DNA from 3 places in the Micromonospora mangrovicola genome. Region 2 is predicted to be linked to each of the others. Evidence: riboswitches for the same ligand, from Rfam matches in the RefSeq annotation. Region 2 holds a riboswitch; each other region holds the start of a gene.
What was found. Region 2 has a riboswitch for cyclic di-AMP ahead of ACL02O_RS07345 (coiled-coil domain-containing protein). Riboswitches for the same ligand answer to the same signal wherever they lie in the genome.

Region 1: it holds a riboswitch for cyclic di-AMP, as region 2 does, so the genes downstream of both, ACL02O_RS21170 (C40 family peptidase) here and ACL02O_RS07345 (coiled-coil domain-containing protein) in region 2, are expected to answer to the same signal.
Region 3: it holds a riboswitch for cyclic di-AMP, as region 2 does, so the genes downstream of both, ACL02O_RS02055 (coiled-coil domain-containing protein) here and ACL02O_RS07345 (coiled-coil domain-containing protein) in region 2, are expected to answer to the same signal.

What each region holds. Positions count from the first base shown of each region.
Region 1 covers NZ_JBJZOG010000055.1:21,074-28,830, forward strand. Annotated here, with positions in the region: gene ACL02O_RS21160 (NlpC/P60 family protein) at 1-980, shown strand, start outside; gene ACL02O_RS21165 (N-acetylmuramoyl-L-alanine amidase) at 1,042-3,069, opposite strand; cyclic di-AMP (ydaO/yuaA leader) riboswitch at 3,306-3,441, shown strand; gene ACL02O_RS21170 (C40 family peptidase) at 3,454-4,488, shown strand; gene dcd (dCTP deaminase) at 4,539-5,117, opposite strand; gene ACL02O_RS21180 (pyridoxamine 5'-phosphate oxidase family protein) at 5,196-5,738, shown strand; gene ACL02O_RS21185 (zinc metalloprotease) at 5,810-6,796, opposite strand; tRNA gene ACL02O_RS21190 (tRNA-Gly) at 7,044-7,117, shown strand; gene ACL02O_RS21195 (e9imm peptide) at 7,223-7,492, shown strand; gene ACL02O_RS21200 (hypothetical protein) at 7,495-7,680, opposite strand.
Region 2 covers NZ_JBJZOG010000011.1:68,807-76,563, forward strand. Annotated here, with positions in the region: gene ACL02O_RS07335 (helix-turn-helix transcriptional regulator) at 6-344, opposite strand; gene ACL02O_RS07340 (carbonic anhydrase) at 628-1,311, shown strand; gene ACL02O_RS07345 (coiled-coil domain-containing protein) at 1,378-2,394, opposite strand; cyclic di-AMP (ydaO/yuaA leader) riboswitch at 2,399-2,529, opposite strand; gene ACL02O_RS07350 (SHOCT domain-containing protein) at 2,821-3,108, opposite strand; gene ACL02O_RS07355 (metal-sensitive transcriptional regulator) at 3,183-3,482, opposite strand; gene ACL02O_RS07360 (heavy-metal-associated domain-containing protein) at 3,636-3,845, shown strand; gene ACL02O_RS07365 (hypothetical protein) at 3,881-4,840, shown strand; gene ACL02O_RS07370 (heavy metal translocating P-type ATPase) at 4,855-7,110, shown strand; gene ACL02O_RS07375 (CsbD family protein) at 7,209-7,382, shown strand; gene ACL02O_RS07380 (hypothetical protein) at 7,586-7,757, shown strand, end outside.
Region 3 covers NZ_JBJZOG010000003.1:68,559-76,315, forward strand. Annotated here, with positions in the region: gene ACL02O_RS02020 (maleylpyruvate isomerase N-terminal domain-containing protein) at 1-197, shown strand, start outside; gene ACL02O_RS02025 (hypothetical protein) at 252-656, opposite strand; gene ACL02O_RS02030 (STAS domain-containing protein) at 1,088-1,447, shown strand; gene surE (5'/3'-nucleotidase SurE) at 1,457-2,278, opposite strand; gene ACL02O_RS02040 (1-phosphofructokinase family hexose kinase) at 2,275-3,255, opposite strand; gene ACL02O_RS02045 (SRPBCC family protein) at 3,389-3,874, shown strand; gene ACL02O_RS02050 (hypothetical protein) at 3,876-4,388, opposite strand; gene ACL02O_RS02055 (coiled-coil domain-containing protein) at 4,496-5,563, opposite strand; cyclic di-AMP (ydaO/yuaA leader) riboswitch at 5,569-5,700, opposite strand; gene ACL02O_RS02060 (cation diffusion facilitator family transporter) at 5,844-6,758, opposite strand; gene ACL02O_RS02065 (HelD family protein) at 6,865-7,757, opposite strand, start outside.

The sequences.
Region 1 (7,757 bases), on a different contig from region 2:
CGAGTCAGCCGCCCGCCAGACCGGTCGGAGCACGCCGGGTCCTACGCCGTCTCCTCACCCTGGTCGCGGCCGTCGCGGTCGGCGCCGGGATGCTGACGGCTCCGGCGCACGCGGCGCCGTCGGTGGACGAGATCGACAAGCAGATCGACAAGCAGTGGGAACAGCTCGAGCCCACCATCGAGAGCTACAACAAGATCCGTGCCCAGCTCAAGAGCAACCAGAAGAAGTCCGCGAACCTCGAGAAGAAGATGGTGCCGCTGGAGCTGGAGTCGGCCCTGGCGATGAACCGGGTCGGCGACATGGCCGCCCGCTTCTACATCCAGGGCCCCTCGCAGGACATCGGCGCCCTGCTGGTGAGCACCAAGCCGGGCACGCTCGGTGAGCAGCTCGTCATCCTCGACCGGCTGGCCGAGCAGCAGCGCAAGCAGGTCGCCGGGGTGCTGGCCATCCGTGACAAGTACAACGCGCAGAAGCAGAAGCTGGACGCCCTGATCGAGACCCAGAAGAAGCAGGTCGCCGAGCTGAACGCGAAGAAGAAGCAGATCGACGCCGAGATCAAGCGGCTGACCGCGATGCTGCCGGTGACCTCGGTGCGGGTGGAGGGTTGCCCGAACATCGACGGCGTGGTCAGCAGCGCCGCGCGTACCGCGATCAAGACCGCCTGCGCGCAGGTCGGCGACCCGTACGTCTGGGGGGCCACCGGCCCGAACTCGTTCGACTGCTCCGGCCTCACCCAGTACGCCTACAAGGCCGCGGGCATCTACCTCACCCACTTCACCGGCGCGCAGTGGAGCGAGACCAAGGCGGTCTCCAAGTCCGACGCCCGCCCCGGTGACCTGGTCTTCTTCTACAGCGACCTGCACCATGTCGGGCTCTATCTCGGCAACGGGTTGATGGTGCACGCGCCACGGACCGGCAAACCGGTCCAGGTCGCGAAGGTCGCCTACATGCCGGTCGCCGGGTATCGCCGGGTCTACTGACCCCGATCAGCACGAAGGCCCCCGGTCCACACGGACCGGGGGCCTTCGTCGTCGGGACCGGTCAGGCCGGCGCGCCGACCGCGGCCGGCAGGATCTGCACGTCGTCGAGGTTGACGAACATCACCCGGTGGCCGAACTGGACCTGCACGTACCGGTTCTCGCCCCGGATGACGGTCCAGTCACCCGGCGCCGAACCGTCGAAGGTGACGGCCCGGTAGTACTCGCCCGGCAGGACGCCACCGACCGCGTACCGCTGGCCCGCCGCGAAGGTGTACTGGAGCGGCGCGATGGTCTGGACCGGCACACCGGCCGGGTACGCCTCCCGCTCCGGGTAGGCCCGCCCGTACACCGGAATCGTGGCCCTGCCCGGCTTGGGGGTCACCACGAAGCCCGCCGCCCACTTGGCGGTGGGCGCCGAGGCCGGGTTGTGGAACCACGCCTTCTGCCCGAGGTACCAGATCGCCGTCCAGTCGCCCTGGACGTCCGCGAGGGCGTACGTCTGGCCGGCGGAGGCGCGGGCGCCGTGGTCGGAGATGTACATGGTGTCCGGCGTGCCGTTCGGGCGCAGCCCGAGGTCGTTCACCAGCGGCGCGTCGGGGCTCGGCGCGGTGTGCAGGATGACCGACGAGGAGCCGCGCAGCGGGCAGGGCGCGGCCGGCGGCTTGGGCGTCGGCACGCCCGGCGGCTGCTGGTTGCAGCCCGTGAAGGCCGGCTGGTTGGTGGCGTAGTCCGGGTCGATGGTGACCAGGCCGGTGTGCGGCGTGCCGGTGCCCTGGAACGGCGCCTTCATCAGGTCGAAGTAGTGCGACCAGTCCCAGTACGGACCCGGGTCCCAGTGCATCCCGGCGACGTACCCGGGCAGGATGCCGGGCACGTTGTCGTGGCCGAGGATGTGCTGCCGGTCCAGCGGGATCTGGAAGCGCAGGGCCAGGTGGCGGACCAGCTTGGCCGAGGTCCGGTACATCGCCTCCGTGTACCAGGTGCCGTGGCCGGCGAAGCCCTCGTGCTCGATGCCGATGGACTTGGCGTTGACGTACCAGTTGCCGGCGTGCCAGCCGACGTCCTTGGCCTTGATGTGTTGCGCGACGTAGCCGTCGACCGAGCGCAGCGTGTAGTGCCAGCCCAGGTAGTCGGCCCGCTTGACCAGGTTCACGCTCGGGCCGAAGTAGCCCTCGGTGTCGTGGATGATGATGTACTCGATCTTCTGCTGCGCCGGCCGGTTGCCGAGGTCGTGGTTGCCGTAGTCACCGGGGTTGGCGCTGAGCTGCTCGTACGGGGCGGGGATCCACTCGCAGGCGAGCCGGACCGGGCACTCCAGCCCGTCCGGCCGCTCGGCGCGGCGCAGCCCCAGCTTGTGCAGCCCGGACTCGTCCGGCGTCACCGCGGTCGCGGCCAGGGTCACCCGCTGCCCGTCGTCGGTGGTCCGGCCGGCGCCCTGGCCGATCTGGTCGTACACCTCGTCGGCGAAGGCCGCTGCGGCGTCCTCGGTGTCCGCGCCGGAGTACCGGGCCACCGAGCCGTACCAGGCCGCCGGGTCGCTGCCGGTACCGACCGGCCCGCCCAACCCCTTCTGGTACGACGCGAGCAGCGCCGCGCCGCCCCGGATGTTCGCCACGACGTCGGTGCGCAGCGTCTCCGTTGGGATGCCGGTGAGCGCGGCGGCCGCGTCGACGGTCTGCAGGGACGCCTGGGGCAGCACGTCGCCGGTGGGCGCGGCGGCGACGGCCGGGTCGAGGGTGAGCGGCCGGGACTCGTCGCCCCGGGGGTCCTCGTTCTCGTCCACGTGCGCGGCGGACGGGGTCGAGGCGACCTGTTCTGCGTCGGTGAGGTGCATCGGCCCGTAGCCACCGCTGGTGCTCGGCTGGCCCGGGTGGGTGTCCCAGCGGGACTCCAGGTAGGAGACGCCGAGCAGGACGGCCTGCGGCACGCCGTACTCGTCGGCCGCGGCGGCGTACTGCTGCTGCCGGTCGCTGGCGTTGTTGGTGGGCGGTTCGGCAGCCACCGGGCCGGTGGTACCGAGCGCGGTGGCCGCCGCCACGGCGGCGGCCAGCAGTATCCGTCTGCCCGACGGCGGGGGTGAGAGGTGCATCGAACCTCCAGACAGGGATGGGGGTCACTGCGTTCCCACCCTCACTCCGCACCCGGCTCGCGGTCAATACCTTTCCAGCAGGTAATCGGCTTTGAAGGAAACCTTCACCAATGTCGATCATGACCGCGAATTTACGTACGGAGTGTCACGGCCCCCTGGGTTGCGGATCGATAACAGCGATCTCTACTCTGGTCAATCGTCGGGCCGCCAGTTCACCGTCCAGCCCGGGTGGTGACGGTCGGACACCGCCGAGTCGCCTCCGGGCGAGCCGGGGACCCAGGTAACCGGGGTGAATCCGCAGCCTCTGCGGTAGGGCGGCTCCCTTCCCGCCCGAACCCGTCAGCTAACCCGGTAGGCGGTCGGGAAGAAGGAGTACGGAGCCCGGTGGCACACCATGCCCCGCGGCCGCCGTCGGTCCGGTCGGTCGACCGGCTGCCGGCTGCGCCGCGTTCACGCTGGTCCCGCTTCACCACCGCCCTCGCCGCCCTGGTCGGCACCGCCGTCATCCTGACCGGCGGCGCCACGGCGGCCCACGCCGACCCGTCGGTCGCCGAGATCGAAGCCCAGATCGACAAGGACTGGAACAAGCTCGAACCGGTCATCGAACAGGTCAACGCCACTCGTGAGGACCTCGCCGCCAAGCGCAAGCAGGCCGCGGCGCTGGCCAAGCAGATCGCCCCGCTTGAGGCCCAGGTCGACCGCGCCCTCGGGCAGGTCGGTGGGCTCGCCGCGGACGCGTACAAGGGGGACAACATCTCCACGGTGAACGCGCTGCTGGGCAGCCGCTCCCCGGGCGAGATAGTGGACAGCCTCGAACTGCTCGACCGCTTTGCGCACCGGCAGCAGCAGCAGGTGCAGACCGTGGCCGCGCTGCGCGACCAGCTGGCCGCGAAGAAGAAGCCGCTGGACGAGATGATCGCCAAGCTGGCCCGCACCGAGGCCCAGCTCGCGGCGCAGAAGAAGCAGATCGACGCCGAGATCGCCCGGCTCCAGAAGCTGCGGCTCAAGGTCTACGGCAACGGCGGTGGCGGGCCGCTGCGTCCCGCGCCCTGCCCGGCCGGCTACCCGGGCGGTCCCGGCGGGGTGGCGGCCAAATTCGCCTGCGCCCAGATCGGCAAGATCTACGTCTGGGGCGCCGCCGGCCCGGACCACTACGACTGCTCGGGCCTGACCATGGCCGCCTGGGCCAAGGCTGGCGTCTCACTGCCGCACAACGCCCGGCAGCAGCACGACGTCACCAGGCGGGTGAGCCGCAGCGAGCTGCGCGTAGGCGACCTGGTCTTCTACTACAGCGACCTGCACCACGTCGCGCTGTACGTCGGCGACGGCTGGGTGGTGCACGCCTCGCAGTCCGGCAAGCCGATCACGATGAAACGCGTCGACGACGGCCAGATCAACAGCTACGGCCGCCCGGGCTGACCGGTCCGCAGGGGCTCCCGCGACGCGGGGCCCCTGCGTCGTCGTTCAGCTCAACGGGTCGGCCAGACCCGCCAGTTGCGCCAGGATCGGCTCGGGGTCGGCCCGCGCTGCCCCTGGTAGCGCGACCCGTAGACCGCCGATCCGTACGGGTGCTCGGCCGGCGAGGAGAGCCGGAAGATGCAGAGCTGGCCGATCTTCATGCCCGGCCAGAGCGTGATCGGCAGGTTCGCCACGTTGGACAGCTCCAACGTGACGTGCCCGGAGAAGCCGGGGTCGATGAAGCCCGCCGTCGAGTGGGTGAGCAGCCCGAGCCGGCCCAGGCTGGACTTCCCCTCCAGCCGTCCGGCGAGCTGGTCGCCCAGCGAGATCACCTCGAGGGTCGAGGCGAGCACGAACTCGCCCGGGTGCAGCACGAACGGCTCGCCCTCGGGGACCTCCACCATCGACGTCAGCTCGTCCTGCTGGACCGCCGGGTCGATGTGGGTGTAGAGGTGGTTGTTGAAGACCCGGAAGAGTCGGTCCAGGCGTACGTCGATGCTGGACGGTTGGACCAGCGTGGGCTCGAAGGGCTCCAGCGCGAGCGTGCCCGCCTTGATCTCGGAGACCAGGTCACGGTCGGAGAGCAGCATCGGAACACCATAGCGACCGGTACGGGTGACCTGCGTGTCGGACTACATCTTCGTACACCTGTTCGATAGAATGTCCGCATGGCTTCCTGGTCCGATTTTGCCGCCGACGAGCCCCGACTCGCCGACGAGATCCGCCTTCTCATGCAGCAGTACGGGCCAGGGTTCGGCTACCTCGCCACGGTCCGCGCCGACGGCGGGCCGCGGGTCCACCCGGTCTCCCCCGTCATCACCGACGACGGGCTCTACTGCTTCGTCATCGACTCGCCCAAGCGGCGCGACCTCGAACGCGACGGCCGCTACGCGCTGCACTCGTTCCCGCCCGAGGAGAGCGACGACGAGGCGTACGTGGCCGGCCGGGCCCGGCCGGTGACCGATCCGACGACCCTGGCCCGGCTGGCCGAGCTGGGCCGGGCCGCGCCGCAGGTCGACTGGCGGCTCTTCGAGTTCACCGTCGACGTGGCGATGCTGACCCGGCGTGGGCAGGCGTCCCAGCCCGGCGCCGGTAGGCCGCAGGTGCGGGTCTGGCTCGACCCGCTGGCGAGCGCCCCGCCCCGGCATGCCGTGGCGGCCAAGGGGCGGCGGGGTCGGCACGGCTTCGACACCCGCCGCCCGGCCGCCTGACCCCCGACCAAACCGCCGGTGCCGGCCCCGTCCGAGGACGGAGCCGGCACCGGCGGTTCGGTGCTGGGCGATCAGGGCGCGCGGTAGGCGTTCCACGCGGTGATCATCCGGCTCGCCTGACCAGGGGTGAACTGGTACATGCACGAGTCGTAGGTGTAGTCCATGAAGTTGGTGATCGGGTCCAGGCCGGCAGCGGAGCAGGTGTCCCGACCGGTGGGGCACTGGTACGCCGCGGACGCCTCGGCCGGGGTGTCGTCGACGCCGTCGCCCGAGCCCTTACAGCCACCCTGGAAGGTGTGGTAGAGGTTCAGCCAGTGGCCGATCTCGTGGGTGCCGGTGTCACCCTCGTTGTAGTTGGTCGCGGTGCCGCCCGGCAGCGACTCGCCCAGCGCGACGACGCCGTCCATGCTGTCGAGCTTGCGCTTCGGGAAGGTGGCCCAGCCGAGCAGGTTGTCGCTCAGTTCGCCCAGGTAGATGTTCAGGGTGTTCTTGCCGCCCTCGCGCAGCGCGGTCTTCATCTGCCGCTCGGCCGAGGAGCCGTACACGATCGGGTACCACGACGGGTTGGTGACCCGGTTGATCTTCGTCAGCTGGAAGCTGAAGGCGGTGGGGGCACCGCCGGTCGCGCCGCTGTACGCCTGGTTGAGCACGGTGATCTGGGAGTTGATCATCGAGTCCGGGATGTTGCCGCCGGCGCGGGTGCTGTCCCGCTGGATGACGTGCACGACGACCGGCACGGTGACGGTGGCCAGCGGGGCGGCGGCCTGAGCGCCGCCGCGGAAGGCGGCCCGCTCACGCAGGGCGGCGGCGAGATCGGCCTCGCGCTCGGACACCTGCTTGCCGGTCAGGGCGTTGGGGTCCAGCTTGGTGCTGCCACCCTTGGCGACCCGGGCGTCGGAGTGGACGTCGGTCGGCTCCGCACAGGAGCCACCCGGAGCGGCCGAGAAGGCCGACGCAGCGGGAAGGACGCCCACGGCGGCGGTGCTGAGCAGCAGCGCGAGGGTCGTCGACGCGACACCGGCGGCACGCCGGGTCAGCAGGTTGGGACGCAGTCCCATGGGCCCACCTCTTTCTGCCGGCGCGACCTGGGGGTGTGTCACGCCGAGTCGGAGAACGTGGGGGAGACGTTACATCCCATCGACGAATTTGAGAACGACCATATGTTGCCGTCGTGAAACATCCTGCTGCTCGAACGCCCCGGAGCCGTTTCAAGATCGTTTCTGGGTGGTTGCGCGGTCGGCGAAGCCGCCACGGGGGGTACCTGGATGCACGGAGCTGGTGACCTCAGGTACAGTGGTGCCGCCTGCGGGTGTAGTTCAATGGCAGAACATCAGCTTCCCAAGCTGACAGTGCGGGTTCGATTCCCGTCACCCGCTCCACACGAAGGCCCTGGCCAGGACGCAAGTCCCAGCCAGGGCCTTCGATGTTCCGTAGCCTGCGATCGTTGCCCGTGCCATTGGCGTGCCGTTAGCCTCCGCTGAGGGGTGAGCGACCTGGCAGCGAAGCTGACCCGAGACGAGGCGATCGCCCTTGTCGAGCGAATCATGAGTGTCGACTACGCGGACGACGATGAGTTGGGCGGTTGGCTGGACCAACTTGAGCGAGACCTCGTCTGCCCGGACGGCTACGTCTCCGGCCTGATCTTCTGGACCGACCCCGAGTTGACGGCTGCTGAGGTGGTTGACCGAGCCTTGGCCTATCAGCCGATCCAGATGCGGTCCACGCCATGGACGGCGCCGCCGCCGAGCACATAGCCTCACCCTTCCCCACGCTCCTTAGCCCTTTTACCGGCCTTGTCCTTGGGCTTGCCTTTGCCGGCTGACTTCTTCGACTTCTCCCGGTCCGCGCGTACCGCCTCGTGCAGCGCCTGGGCGATGGCCCGATCCGCCTCAGCGGTGGCGTGCTGGTAGATCAACGCGGCCTGGGATGAGTCGTGGCCCATCCGGGCCATCAGATCGCGGGTGCTCGCTCCGGTCCGCGCGGGCCCGCAAGCGGGCCGCGCCGGCCCGGCCCCGGCCT
Region 2 (7,757 bases):
CCGGGTCAGCGTTCGGCGGGCGCGGTGGCCGGCCCGGTGGTGAAGAGCGCCAGCAGGGCGCCGACCTGCTGGTCGGCCTCGGCGGGGTGGCGGAAGTGGCCGCTCGGGTTGATCGTGTACTCGTTGCGCCGGCCCACCCGGGTGCGCCGGAGGTACCCGCCCGCCTCCAGGTCGGCGACGATCGCCTGGGCGGCTCGTTCGGTCACCCCCACCTCCCCGGCCACGTCCCGCAGCCGCGCCGTCGGGTTGCGCGCGATGGCCAGCAGCACGTGCCCGTGGTTGGTGAGGAAGGTCCAGTTCCGGGGGCTCCCGTTCCCGCCCGCTGTCGTCGCCATGATGGTCATGGTATGGCCCGCTGGGGCGTCGGCCGGTCCTGGCCCGGTCCGGGGTCGCGCCGGTGGGCCGCGGGGGTGAGCGCCGGGCAAGGTCCGGGTGTGGCTCAACGCACGAAATGCGTATCAGGTAAATCTTGACGTGCCTTGTGCTGCGTGTGACGGTGGTCGGCGGGGCCGCCTCCGCCGCCGACCGGGCTGACCAGGTCGTTTCGCGCGAGGACGAGGTGACTGCCGTGACCGGTCGCGCCGAGCCCAGCGAGGGCCGTCAGGGCATGACGAGGAGGGCACTGCATTGACGCCGCCGAACATTCCGGAACAGGCGCTCGCGGAGCTGTACGCCGGTAACCGCCGGTTCGTCAGCGGCGCCCCACGCCATCCCAATCAGGATGCCGGTCACCGGGCCGCCGTCGCCGACGGCCAGCACCCGTTCGCGGTGATCGTCGGCTGCTCCGACTCCCGGCTCGCCGCCGAGATCATCTTTGACCGGGGCCTCGGCGACCTCTTCGTGGTACGCACCGCCGGCCACACCGTCGGCCCCGAGGTGCTCGGCAGCGTCGAGTACGCGGTCACCGTGCTCGGCACCCCGCTGGTCGTGGTGCTCGGGCACGACTCCTGCGGCGCGGTGCAGGCCGCCCGCGAGTCGGTGAGCACCGGCACGTCCCCGGCCGGGCACCTCGGCGCGGTGGTGGATGCCGTCGCCCCCAGCCTGCTGCGGGCCGCGCGGGAGGGCGTCGAGGACGTCGACGGGATCGTCGACATCCACATCGCGCAGACCGTGGAGGCCATGCTGGCCCGCTCCGCCGTGCTCGCCGAGCGGGTGTCCGCCGGGCGGTGCGGGGTGGTGGGCATGTCGTACCGGCTCAGCGCGGGCGAGGTGCGGACGGTGGCCGAGGCGCCGGCCCGCAAGCCGAGCGGCGCGCTGCCCGGTCCGGCCGCCGGGGCCGCGGACCAGGCGCCCGCCGCCCTCGCCGGCTGACCGAACCCCGAACGCGACCAGGGCCGCCCCGCGTTCGCGGGACGGCCCTGGTCGGGGGTGCCGGAGCTACAGCAGCGACATGTGCACGTGGTCGGTGTGGTTGGACGGTCCGCTGTACGACTTCCAGCCGGTCGCCGGGAACCAGATCTGCCGGTTCCAGATCACGTAGTAGATGCCCAGCCGGTCGGCGTTGCGGATGAGGAATGCGGCGACGTTGTTGCCGTACATCCGCATGTCGTTGTTGTGCCAGGGGGAGAAGCCGCTCTTCTGCAGCGACCAGTCGCAGGCCCGGCCCTTGGGGTGCTCCCACGGCCCGCCGGAGCGGTAGCAGCCCACGAACCGGTTGAAGCCGGCCTTCTTCACCTCCTTGTACGCGTGCAGGGTGCGCGGGGTGACGCAGCCCGAGGTGGTGGGGTCGTCCTCGCTGCACGACTCGGGCTTCCAGTCGCCGTCGGCGGTGCGGCCGGGGCCGATCGCGGCCACCTTCGAGGTGGCCGAGACCAGGCCGCCGGTGAAGCCGAGGCCGCCGACCAGCTTCAGCGCCTTCTCCGTCTCGGCCTTCTCCCGGGCCATCACGTTGGCCTGCTTCTGCTGCTCGCGAACCTCGGCGTCGAGGGCCAGCTTGGCCTGCTCGGCGCGGGTCTTCGCGGCGTTGATGTCGGCGAGCTTCTGCGCGTGCACCATGTTCAGCTCGTCCAGCGCGACAGCCCGGTGGACGAACGAGTCCGGCGAGTTGCTCTCCAGCAGCATGGTCATCGCGCCGAGCCGGCCGGTCCGGTAGGACTGCGCCGCGATCGCGGTGATCTGCGGGCTCAGCGCGTCGAGCTGCTCCTCCGCCGCCTTCACCTCCTGGGCGAGCTGGAGCTGGCGCTTCTTGGACTTCTCCAGCTTGGTCTTGGCCTGGAGGTAGTTCCGGTTCGCCTGGGCGATGGCGTCGGTGATGAGCAGGTCACCGTCCTCCTCGTGCTCGGAGGGGGTGGGGGTGCTCGGGGCGGCCGGCGCCGGGGCGGGCCCGACGACGATGGCGCACGCGGCGAACACGGCTACCACGGGTGTCAACCAGCGGCGCAGGGGTGCCGTCACAATTTTCCCTTCCGTCGACCGCCGACCGGGTTAGCTGTCGGGTTCGGGACGGAAGTGGCCCCTACCGCTCGCGCGGACTCACCCCAGGTACCTGGTTCCCCGGCTCGCCTGCCGGCGATTGGGCGGTGGTACCGCTGGCGCCGCTGCGCGCCTTTGGCGGTGACCGGCAGCGAGGTTACCCGAGAGCCCGGGCGGGATCTACGTCCGGAAGCCGACCAGAAGCCCCAATTCGTCGTGGCCCTGCGTGACCGGCGTCGCGTTTGAGATCGATGGTCACGCTGCGGAGTGTCACCATGCGACCTCCGTGGTCCCGTCCGGCCCGGGCCGCCCGCCGAGGGCCGCCAGGGCGGCACCACCGTGGCGACGCGGCAGCGGGCCGGCGCACGGCCCGGCCGGTCACATCGCCGGGCACTCGGCGCCGGCCGCTCAGGCGAGGCCGGCGCGACGGCGGCGGTACTCCTCCTCGTCGATCTCGCCGCGGGCGTACCGCTCGTCGAGGATGCGCCGGGCCGACAAGGTGTGGTCCCCGGTGCGGTCCCGCTCGGTGAGCCGGAACACCAGCCACACCAGCCCTACCAGCACCACCAGCCCCAGCAGGGACCAGATCCACATCCAGCCCATCATCGGGCCGTCCCACATCATCTGGCCGCCCTCCTCTCCGTACCCGAGGGTCGGCCGGTCCGGCGCGAGGAGGGCGCCGGCCCCGGTCGCCACCCCGAACGTACGACGGCTGCGGCCCGCCCGGGCCGGGTCGGGCGGGCCGGGTCGGGCGGGCCGGAAGTCCCGGGTCAGCCCCGCTTCATCAGCCGGCCGATGGCGGCCATCATCTCGGTCGCCATCTCGTCGGCGCGCCCCTCGGCGGCGCCCTCGTGCATGCAGTGCCGGGCGTGCCCGTCGAGCAGCCCGAGGCCGACCTTGTCCAGGGCTGCCTGGATCGCGGAGATCTGGGTCAACACGTCGATGCAGTAGCGGTCGTCCTCGACCATCTTCTCGATGCCGCGGACCTGGCCCTCGATACGGCGGAGCCGCGCGAGCAGTTGGTCCTTGCTGGCGGTGTAGCCCCGGGTCGGGGTCGACGGTGCGGTCATGAGATCGAGGATAGCGTACCCCTCGGGGGTATGGTACGGTCCGGTGAGTGGCAATACCCCCACGGGGTATTGGCATCGGACCGAAATGGCAGCCGGCTCTCTTCCAGCTACCCCTGGGGGGTATAGGATGGGGCGGCGGGAAGGGGAGTAGCGATGGTTACCACCACGTACCAGGTGCAGGGCATGACCTGCGGGCACTGCGTCAACTCGGTCAGCACCGAGGTGAGCGCCCTCCCGGGCGTCACCGATGTGCAGGTGGACCTGGCCTCCGGCCAGATCACCGTCACCAGCGAGAGCCCGTTGGACACGGGCGCCGTGCGCGCCGCCGTGGACGAGGCCGGATACGACCTCGTCGGGGCGTGACGGGTCCGCCGACCCGAGGAAACCGAGGTGCCACGATGAACACGGCGACGAAGCTGAGCGGCTTTGCACTCGGCCTCGCGGCGGTGTTCGGCGCGGCGTACGGGGCCGGCCACCTGGTCGGCCCCGTCGCCCCCGCCGCCGAGAGCCGCCACGACACCGCCGGACCCGGCCACGACTCCGCCGAAGCCGGCCACGCCGGCGGAGACGCCGCCGGCCACCTGCCCGGCGGGCTGCTCGTCTCCGACCGCGGCTACACCCTGCAACCGACGGCCGCCCCGGGCGGCGAGTTCGCCTTCCGGATCACCGGACCGGACGGCCGGGCGGTCACCCGCTTCGACGTGGCGCACGACAAGCGGATGCATCTGATCGTCGCCCGGCGCGACCTCTCCGGTTTCCGGCACGTCCATCCGGAGTTGGCCGCCGACGGCGTCTGGCAGGTCGCCTCGCCGCTCACCGGGCCCGGGGTCTGGCGGGTTTTCGCCGACTTCACCCCGGCCGGCGGCGATCCGCTGACCCTCGGGGTGGACGTCACCGTCCCCGGCGCGCTGGAATCCCGGCCGCTGCCGGCACCCGCCACCAGCACCACCGTCGACGGCTACACCGTCACCCTGGCCGGGTCCCCACAGCCCGGCCGCACCAGCCGGCTCACCCTGACCGTCAGCCGGGACGGGCGACCGGTCACCGACCTCCAGCCCTATCTCGGGGCGTACGGGCACCTGGTGGCGCTGCGCCAGGGCGACCTTGCGTACCTGCACGTGCACCCGGAGGGCACGCCCGATGACGGGCGGACCCCGGCCGGCCCGGCGGTCACCTTCGCCGCCGAGGTGCCCTCAACCGGGACGTACCGCCTCTACCTGGACTTCCGGCACGGCGACGCGGTGCACACCGCGGAGTTCACCGTGGTGGCGGGCGACGTCCCGCCGCCCGCCGCGCCGACCACCACCGCACCCGGCCCGGACGCCGACCACGGCACCCCGGGCCACGGACACAGCTGACAGGAGGTGCCGCGATGACCTCGACCGCCAAGGCGTTGCCGGTCGCGCCGAACCGGATCGAACTCGCGATCGGCGGCATGACCTGCGCGTCCTGCGCCGCCCGGATCGAGAAGAAGCTCAACCGGATGGACGGCGTCGAGGCGACGGTCAACTACGCCACCGAGAAGGCAACCGTCCGGTACGCCGACGACGTCACCCCGGACGACCTGATCGCCACGGTGGAGAAGACCGGCTACACGGCCGCCGTACCGCCGCCGCCCGCGCAGGCCGCCACCGAGGCGACCGCCGAGCCGGTGGACGAGCTGCGCGCGCTGCGTACCCGGCTGTGGGTGTCGGTGGTGCTGACCGTCCCGGTGATCCTGCTGGCCATGGTGCCGGCCTGGCAGTTCGACTACTGGCAGTGGCTGTCACTGACGCTCGCCGCCCCGGTCGTGGCCTACGGTGGCCTGCCGTTCCACCGGGCGGCCTGGATCAACCTGCGGCACGGTGCCGCCACCATGGACACCCTGGTGTCGCTCGGCACGCTCGCCGCCTTCGGCTGGTCGCTCTGGGCGCTCTTCCTCGGCGACGCCGGGATGCCCGGGATGACCCACCCGTTCCGCTTCGACATCACCCGCACCGACGGCGCCGGCAACATCTACCTCGAGGCGGCGGCAGGGGTGACCGTCTTCATCCTCGCCGGCCGCTACTTCGAGGCCCGATCCAAGCGGACCGCCGGCGCCGCCCTGCGGGCCCTGCTGGAACTGGGCGCCAAGGACGTCGCGGTGCTGCGCGACGACCGGGAGACCCGGATCCCGGTGGACCAGCTCGTCGTCGGGGACCGGTTCGTGGTCCGGCCCGGCGAGAAGGTCGCCACCGACGGCGTGGTCGAGGACGGCACCTCGGCGGTTGATGCCAGCATGCTCACCGGCGAGTCCGTGCCGGTCGAGGTCGGGCCGGGGGACACCGTGGTCGGCGCGACCGTCAACGCCGGGGGCCGGTTGGTCGTCCGGGCCACCCGGATCGGCGGGGACACCCAGCTCGCCCAGATGGCGAAGCTGGTGGAGCAGGCGCAGACCGGCAAGGCCGCCGTGCAGCGGCTCGCCGACCGGATCTCCGGGGTCTTCGTGCCCATCGTGATCGCCCTGGCCGCCGGCACACTGGGCTGGTGGCTCGGCACCGGGGCCGGGACGACCGCCGCGTTCACCGCCGCGGTGGCCGTGCTGATCATCGCCTGCCCCTGCGCCCTCGGCCTGGCCACGCCGACCGCGCTCCTGGTCGGCACCGGCCGGGGGGCCCAGCTCGGCATCCTGATCAAGGGCCCGGAGGTGCTGGAGTCGACCCGGCAGGTGGACACGGTGGTGCTGGACAAGACCGGCACCGTCACCACCGGGAAGATGACCCTGGTCGACGTGCTCCCCGCCGCCGGCCAGGACGCCGACGAACTGCTCCGGCTGGCCGGCGCGCTGGAGGCCGCGTCCGAGCACCCGATCGCCCGGGCGATCGCCGACGGCGCCGCCGAGCGCGGCCCGCTGCCGGCCGTCAGCGGCTTCGCCAACGCCGAAGGGCTCGGCGTGACCGGATCGGTCGACGGCCGGGACCTGGTCGTCGGGCGGCTCCGGCTGCTGCGGGAGCGCGGTCTCGACGTACCCGAGGAGGTCGCGCGAACGGCGACCGACGCGGAGGCCGCCGGTCGGACGGCGGTGCTGGCCGGCTGGGACGGCCAGGCCCGGGGCATCCTCGCGGTGGCCGACGTGGTCAAGCCGACCAGCCGGGCGGCCGTCGCCCGGCTGCTCGAACTGGGCCTGACCCCGGTGCTGCTCACCGGCGACAACGCCACCGTCGCGCAGGCGGTGGCCGCCGAGGTCGGCATCGACCAGGTGGTCGCCGAGGTGCTGCCCGCCGACAAGGTCGACGTGGTAAGCCGGCTGCAGGGCGACGGCCGGACGGTGGCCATGGTCGGTGACGGGATCAACGACGCCGCCGCGCTGGCCCAGGCCGACCTCGGGCTGGCCATGGGCACCGGCACCGACGTCGCGATCGAGGCGTCCGACCTGACCCTGGTCCGGGGTGACCTGATGGCGGCGGTGGACGCCATCCGGCTCTCCCGCCGCACCCTGCGCATCATCAAGGGCAACCTGTTCTGGGCCTTCGCCTACAACGTCGCCGCCCTGCCGTTGGCCGCCGCCGGCCTGCTCAACCCGATGATCGCCGGGGCCGCGATGGCCTTCTCCTCGGTCTTCGTGGTGGCGAACAGCCTCCGGCTCCGGAGCTTCCGCCCGGTCGGCTGAGCCGCGCCCGGGTGCACTCTGGGTGATTCATGTGGGTTGAGCCGCCGGCCGGCGGGGTACCTCCACATCGTCAGGACAGCTGCTCTGTGGAGGTTCCGATGGGTTTCGACGAGAAGATCGGCAACGCGACCGAGAACACCGCCGGCAAGGTCAAGGAGGGCGTCGGCCGGGCGACCGACAACGAGCGCCTCGAGGCCGAGGGCCGCAACGACCAGGCCGAGGCCAACCTGAAGCAGGCCGGCGAGAACGTCAAGGACGCCTTCAAGAGCTGAACAACATTTCGTACCCGACGCCGGGCCGGCACCTCGCCGGCCCGGCGTGCTGCGCGCGGACCGGGGGTCCGGCGGTGCACGCCGCGTGCCCGGCACACTTGATCCGACGCCGCCCGATCCGTCCGGGGCGCGGGCGGCGGCACCGCGAGGAAGCCCCGGCAGACCACCGGCCGCCACCGGCCGACGACCGTACGGGGAGACCGATGCCCGTCGCCACCGCGATCCGCGCCGCCGCCCTGGTGACCATGACAGCGCTCGCCGGGGCCTGCCAGTCACCAGGGGAGGACGCCGCGGCCCCGACCGCCGCTCCAAGCGTCTCCGCCGCCGAACCCGCGCCGACCACCGTCGCACCGTCCCCGCCGACCGCGGCGAACA
Region 3 (7,757 bases), on a different contig from region 2:
GGCTGATGGAACTCGCCGTGCACTCCGACGACCTCGCGGTGAGCGTCGGGGTACCCACCCCGGAACTGCCCACCGAGGTGCTGGACCCGGTGCTGGCGCTGCTCGCCCGGCTCGCCGTACGCCGGCACGGGCAGCCCGCGGTGCTCCGCGCGCTCAGCCGCGCCGAGCGGGCGCCGGCGACCGTCGCCGCCTTCTGACGCACCGGCGGCGTCCCCGGCCGGGGACGCCGCCGCCGGTGCGTCAGGGGCGGGTCAGTCGTCCAGGCCGACGGGGGAGTCCGGGCGGTCGACGTCCACGAACTCGATGTCGTCCAGCTCGCGGGCCCGGCTGCCGGCGGCCCGGGCGGCGGTGCCGGCGGCCCAGCCGAGCGCCGCACCGGCCAGGGCCGCGGCGATCAGCAGCGTCCAGGGCAGCGCCGGCCGGCGGCCAGCGAGGGCGTCGAAGGCGAGGCCGGCCCGGCGGCGGGCTTCGTCGGCGGCGGAACCGACCAGGCCGGTGGCGTCATCGGCCAACCCGGAGCCGTTGCGGCGGGCGGAGCGGGCGGCGTCCTTGACGCTGTCCCCGGCGGAGTCGAGGGCGGAGATCAGGTGCTGCCGCGCCTGGTCGGCGATCCGCTCGGGCTTGCTCCGGCGGTCCAGCAGATTGCTTCCGAACATCGTGCTACCTCCTTGGGGGTGCCGGAGGCCCGGCGGCGGCCGGACTCCGGTGCTCAGCCAGCGCGTGACGGTCTCCTGACCGGCCAGTGCCCGTCCCGGACCCGGCGCAAACCACGCCCGCCGGCCGGGGGCCGCCGAACGGCGCAGGCCGGGAGGAACCAGCCTAACGCGCCGGGGCGGGCTACCGGCCGGACGAGCGGGGGGCCGCTACCCTGGTTCGGCGGATCGGCCGGGGTCGGACGATCGTTGGATGAGCGGCGACACCTGTCGCAGGGAAATGGGAGCTGGAAGGTCCGGATTGGGATGCCCAGGTGTGCCCAGTCCGCGAATTGCTCATCCCGAGGGGTGGCGACCGAGGCGGTTGGAGGAATACGCTCGGTCGCGGCCCGCGTACTGATGAGGCGCCCGTACGGGCGAGTGGAGGTGCTCGCGTGAGCCTGTCGATCGTGAAGTCGGTTCTGCCGGGTGGTGTCATCCAGATCGCCCCGCGGGGCGAGATCGACGTCGATACCGCGTACGAGGTACGGGAAGCGATTGCCGAGGTGCTCGCGAAGGGCCGTCCGGCCCGGATCGAGCTGAACATGCGGTTGGTCACCTTCATCGACTCCGTCGGCATCAGCGCCATGGTCGCCGGTTTCCAGACCGCCGAGGTCAGCGGCGTCAAGCTGGTGGTCACCGAGCCGAGCCGCTTCGTGCACCGGCAGCTCTGGGTCACCGGCCTGCTGGGCCTCTTCGGCGCTCCCGAGCCCTACTTCGCCGACAGTGGCTCCGAGGTCCTCCCCGGGGCCTGACACCCACGCTCAGCCTCCGAGGCCGGACAGGTCGACGTCGGCGACCTCGGTGACCGCCCGGACCGCGGTGACCGAGGCGTACCCGCTGGCGAGCAGGGCCAGATCCGTGCCCGGCTGGACGGACTGTCCGGGTTCCTCCAGTGAGGTGCGGACGAAGCCGTGGCCGGTCTCGGCGACCGTCATCTGCACCTGACCGAAGCTGGCCAGCGAGCCCTTGCGCACCCCACGCAGCCGGCCGTGCGGCAGGTCCGGGGCGTTCACGTTGAGGATGCTCTCCACCGGCCCGGCCAACAGCCGGGGCAGCAGGTCCAGGGCCACCCGGGCGGCGGTGGACCAGTGCCGTTCGGCGTCGCGTACCCGAGCGGCGGCGGCCACCGCGGCCCCGCCGCTGGCCGCCGTGGCGTCTCCGGCGGAGAGCACGTCCAGCGACACGGCCATCGCCCGGCAGCCGTTGGCGGCGGCGGTGAACGCGGCGCCCACCGTGCCCGAGTGCAGCACCGCCCGGCCGGCGTTGGCCCCCCGGTTGATGCCCGAGAGCACCACCGTCGGCGGTGGCCCGAACGCGCCGTGCACCGCGATCAGCGCGATGAAGCCGGGCGAACCGCCGACCCCGTACGCGGGCACCCCGGGCAGCTCCGGCAGCGGGTGGTCACGGACCACGACGTGCCCGTTCTGCTCCACCGCGGTCATCGCGGCGCTGGTGCCGCTCGCCTCCTCCAGCGGCGCGGCCACCACCACGTCCAGCCCCCGGTCCACCGCCGCCTTGGCCAATGCGCCGATGCCCGGTGCGGCGATGCCGTCGTCGTTGGTCACCAGGATCCGTGGCATCATCGCTCGGCCGCCCGCTCGGCCAGCTCGTCCGGGGTGGTCCGCTCCTGCGGCCGGGAGCCCGCCGGCACCAGCCGGACCCGCTCCACCAGCCCCGTGATCGAGTCCAGCCGTCCGGTGCCCAGCCCGTGTCGGGTGACGTTGAGTGCCCCGGCCGCCGCGCCGGTGCGGATCGCGGTGCGCACGTCGCCGCCCCGGGCCACCACCGCGGCCACCCCGGCGGTCATCGAGTCACCCGCGCCGCGCGGGTCGGCCGCCTCCAGCCTCGGCATCTCCACCTCGAAGACCTCCCCGTCGACCAGGGCCAGCGCCGGCCGCTCGGCCCGGCTCACCACCACGGTCTCCGCGCCGGTGGCGTGCAGGTCGTACATGGCCCGGGTGAGCTCCTCCTCGTCGTCGCCCCCGACCCGGCCGTCGGCGATCAGCTCCTCGTGGCTGATCTTGAGGAAGAAGACGCCGCTGGCCAGCACGGCGGCGAGGTGCTCGCCGCGCAGGTCCACCACCACCCGGCTGCCGTTGGCGCCCAGATCGGCGGCGAAGCGCCGGTAGAGGTCGGCCGGGACCAGGTCGGGATGGCTGGGCCCGCTGAGCACGCTGACCGGGGCCCGCAGCCCCTCGCCGAGCGTGAGGTTGTAGAGCTCGTCCAACTCGTGCCGGCTCAGCGGGTGGCCGGTCACGTCGACGATCTCCCGCCGGCTGCCGGCCCGGCGGTCGTGCACGTAACCGCCGCTGCCGCCGGAGTCGCGCACCACCACCCTCAGTTGCACCCCCTCGCTGATCAGCAGCGGTTCGAGCACCTGGCCGATCTCACCGCCGAGGCTGGTGCAGAGCGTCACCGGCACGCCCAGGGAGAGGATCATCCGGGCCTGCCACACCCCCTGCCCGCCGGGGTGAAGGTGCAGTTCGGGGTGGTCGGCCGGCTGGTCGACGGTGACCGTGAGCCGCGGTGTCGGCGCGAACACCATCACGTGCGCGCTCATCCGGCGTACCCGTCCATGCCCGGCCTCCTTGTCGCGCCGTCCCGGCGCGCCGGATTCCCCGCCCGCCCCCGTGTCATGCCGGCACGGTGGGGACCTTCGACCGTTGCCAGGCCGGCCCGGGTACGGGACGATCGTGCGGACCGTCGACGGCGAGGGGGAAGGCTTGCTCAGCAGCGACAGCTTCAGCTACACCGTGCAGGCCCGCTGCCCGCGGGCGGAGGCGTCCGCTCTGCTCAGCGACCTGACCCGGCAGGACGAGCTGCATCCGCTGATCGTCCGGGTCCGTGAACTGCCGCCCCGGCCCGGCGCCCTGGCCAGTTACGCGATCACCGACCGGCTGGAGTTGGGTCCGCTGCACTTTCCGGTCACCTACCAGGCCGACGTGCTGATCGCGAACGACGACGAGGTGGTAACCGTGGCCCGGCAGCAGCCGGCCACCACCGTGCGCAACCACACCCGGCTGCGGGACGAGCCCGACGGTGTGGTGCGGATCGACGTCGAGATCACCCTTTCCGCCCCGGCGCCCCTGTTCGGGTACGCCTTCCGGCAGGCCCGCGCGGCCCACCTCGGCCTGGCCAGCCGGCTCGGCGCGACCCTGGAGCAGGGGCGCGCCGGCTGACTCAGGCCCGCCGCCCGGCCGGCACCGCCTGCCGGGCCGCCGGCGCGGTCGCCCGCCGCAGCCGCCCCCACGGCTTGTAGGTGGACAGCACGGTGGCGACGAGCAGCAGGGTGGTCGAGACGGCCGGCGCGACGACCAGATCGGCCCGCAGGTGCGGGGATGCGTCCGCGCCCAGCGCGCCGAGTTCCCGGACTCGTGGGGTGAGCGCCAGCAGCACCAGGCCCAACATCACCGTGGTGATCGCGAACTTCACCAGCACCCAGCGCCAGCGCAGCAGGCCCCACGGGGTGAGCAGCGCGCTGATTACCCCGATCAGCCAGACCGCCACGCTCAGCGGGGCGAACAGCCAGGTGACCAGCAGCCCGGCGGTCGGGTAGACCACCTCGGGGTCGGCCCCGCGCAGCCCGGCGACGCCCAGGGTGAGCAGCACCAGGTCCGCGCCGAGCCAGCCCAGCGAGGTGACCAGGTGCACGGTGAGCAGGGCCTTGCGCCCGGCGGGGGAGAGTCGGCTCATGCTGCCGATCCTGCGCCGCCGGACGGGTGGCGTCGTGGGGCCGGAGACGACATCCGGTGTACGCCGCCGGACGTACGGTGGCCCGCCGCACGGCGGGCCACGGTACGTCAGTAGACCGACAGGTGGACGTGGTTGGTGTGGTCGCTGGACGGGTCACCGTTGCCGCCGCTGTACGCCTTCCACCCGCTGCTCGGCAGCCAGATCTGCTTGTACCAGATCACGTAGAGCACGGCGAGCGCGTCGGAGTTCCGGATGAAGTACGCCGCCAGGTTGTTGCCGTACGTCTTGTCGCCGCCGGTGGCCACCCCGCCGAAGCCGTCCTTCTGGGCGGCGAAGTCGCAGGCCCGGCCCTTCGGGTGCTCGCCGGATCCGCTGGGCCGGTAGCAGGAGACGTACCGGGTGAACCCGGCGGCCTTGGCCTGCTGGAGGGCGTGCAGCGTGCGTGGGGTGATGCAGCCGTCGGCGGGCGTCGGGTCGTTGACGCTGCACGACTCCGGCGGCCAGGAGCCGTCGGCGTTGCGCGGCGCGGGAGTGGCGGTCGCGGTGGACGTGCCGCGGGTGCCGCTGCTGTCCGTGGTGGCGGCCTTCTTGTTGGCCACCTCCAGCGCGTGCTCGGCCTGCTGCTTGCGCTTGGCCATCACCGCGACCTGCTTGCGCTGTTCCTGGATCTCACCGTTCAGCGCGGTCTGGGTGCGGGTGGCCCGGTCCCGGGTGTCGATCAGATCGCGCAACGCCCGGTCCTCGTGCGCGGCGACCTGCCCCAGCGCGGCGGCCCGGTCGAGGAAGCCCTCCGGGCTGCCGCTGCCGAGCAGCGCCGAGGCGGTGCCGAGCCGTCCGCTCCGGTACGCCACCGCGGCGATCTCGCCGACCTTGTCGTCGCGGGTGCCCAGCTCGGCGTCGATGGTGACGAGTTGGGCGGCGAGCTCCTTCTGCCGCGCCACCGAGCGGTTCAACGCGGTCCGCGCCTCCAGCCAGCCCTTGCTGGCCGCGTCGAGCTGGGCGCGCAGGGCGGGGGTGCCGCCCTCGTCGTCGCCGGGCGCGGCGGCGAGCAGGCCGGTCGGGGAAGCCGCCGAGGCGGGGGAGACCGGCACGGTCGCGACGCCGAGGGTGAGCGTCGCGACGAGCAGGGCCGCCAACCGGGCGGCCGTCCGTCGTACAGGTGCCACTGATGGCATTCACGTTTCCTTCCGTCAACCGCCGACCGGGTTAGCTGACGGGTTCGGGACGGAAGATCCCTACCGCTGGCGCGGATGCACCCCAGGTACGTGGTTCCCCGGCTCGCCGTGCTGCGGCGATTAGGCGACGGCCGCCCCTGGCGCCGGCGGGCGCCGCCCGGCGGAGGCCGCGACCGAGCCTACCGGCGGGCCCTCGACCGGGCCCGGGTGGCGGGGCGGTCAGTCAGGGTTAAAACCGGCATAGCCACACAATAGCCACTTGGATTTAAGATTGTCCTAATTACCACTCGACCGGCCTGCAGGCCCCGGGGGACGCTCCGGGTTCGGTCTGCAACGTGGCGTGATCGATGCCGAAGTCCTCGTGCAGCGCGGCCCGGGCCGCCGCGAGGACCTCGCCGACCTCCGCGCCGGGCGTCATGGTCAGGTGCGCCGAGGCCACCTCCATGCCGGAGGTGAGCGTCCAGACGTGCAGGTCGTGCACCTCGGCGACGCCGGGCACCGCGGCCAGCCGGTCGTGCACCGCGGTCACCTGGAGGTGCTCCGGGGCGGCCTGCACCAGGATGCGCACCGCGGCCCGGCCGAGCCGCCAGGTGCGCGGCAGGATGAACAGCCCGATCGCGACCGCGACCACCGGGTCGGCCCACCACCAGTCGGTGAGCGCGATGACCAGGGCGGCGCCGATCACCCCGAGCGAGCCGAGCAGGTCGCCGAGTACCTCCAGATACGCCCCGCGCAGGTTGATGCTCTCCTGGGCGCCGCTGCGCAGCAGCGCGAACGCGGCGACGTTGGCGAGCAGGCCGAGCACCGCCACGACGAGCATCGGGCCGGCGAGGACCTCCGGTGGCTCGCCGAACCGGCGGACCGCCTCGACCAGCACGTAGACCGCGACCGCGCCGAGCAGCACCGCGTTGGCCAGGGCGGCCAGCACCTCCAGCCGGTAGAGCCCGAAGGTGCGCTGCGGGTCGGTGTCGGCGCGGCGGGTGGCGGTGATCGCGGCCAGGGCCATCCCGATCCCCAGCACGTCGGTGAACATGTGCCCGGCGTCGGAGAGCAGGGCCAGCGAGCCGGTGATGAACGCGGTCGCCGCCTCGACCAGCATCAGGGCGGTGAGCAGTCCGAACGCGGCCCAGAGTCGACCCCGGTGGCGGTGCGCGGCGTTGGCCGCCATCCCGCTGTGGTCATGACCCGCGCCCACGTCCACACCCTCTCGTCCCGCGCCCCGGCCGGGCTCAATCTATGCTCACATCGCTATGTGTGCAAATGAACGCCGGATGTCCCCGGCCCACCCGCACGGGGGACACTCAGCGCACCGGATCGAGGGTGACGAGGCGCTGGGTGGCGCGGGACAGCGCCACGTAGAGGGTCCGCACCCCGGAGCCCGGGTCGGCCCGGATCTCGCTCGGAGCGACCAGCACCACGCCGTCGTACTCCATCCCCTTGGCCTGGAGGCTGGTCACCACCTGGAGCCGGCCGCCACCGAGGTCACCCAGCCAGCCGGCCACCTCGTCGCGGCGCGGCACCGGACTGATCACGCCGACCGTGCCCTCGACCGCGTCCAGCAGAGTGCGGGCCGCCTCCACCGTGGCGTCGGGCAGCCCGGCGGCCGGCACGGTCCGCTCGATCGGAGCCACCCCGGTGGAGCGCACCGCGGTCGGCAGCGCCAGGTCCGGGTAGAGCCGGCGGATCTCCGCCGCCGCCACCGCGAAGATCTCCGCCGAGTTCCGGTAGTTGGTGGTCAGCTCGTACCGGTACCGGCGACGACGTCCCAACGCCTGGTCGCGGGCCCGGGTCAGCTCCTGCGGGTCGCCGGTCCAGGCCGTCTGCGCCGGGTCGCCGACCACCGTCCAGGAGGCCAACCGACCCCGCCGGCCGATCATCCGCCACTGCATCGGCGAGACGTCCTGGGATTCGTCGACCACCACGTGGGCGTAGTCGCGGTAATCCTCCGGCCGCTCCCGGGCCGCCGCCCGGGCCGCCCGCTGCCGGTCGGCGTACGTGCTCAGCTCACGGACACCCCCGGCGAGCTGGAACGGGTCGCGCCGGGGCTTCGGCCGCCGGACCGGCTTGCCCAGCAGCGCGTCCAGCTCGTCCAGGAGCGCCACGTCAGCGATGGTCAGTCCCTCGGTGTCCAGGCTCCGGTACGCCCCGGCGAGCAGCCGGATCTCCGCCCCGGACAACACGCCGCCGGCGTACC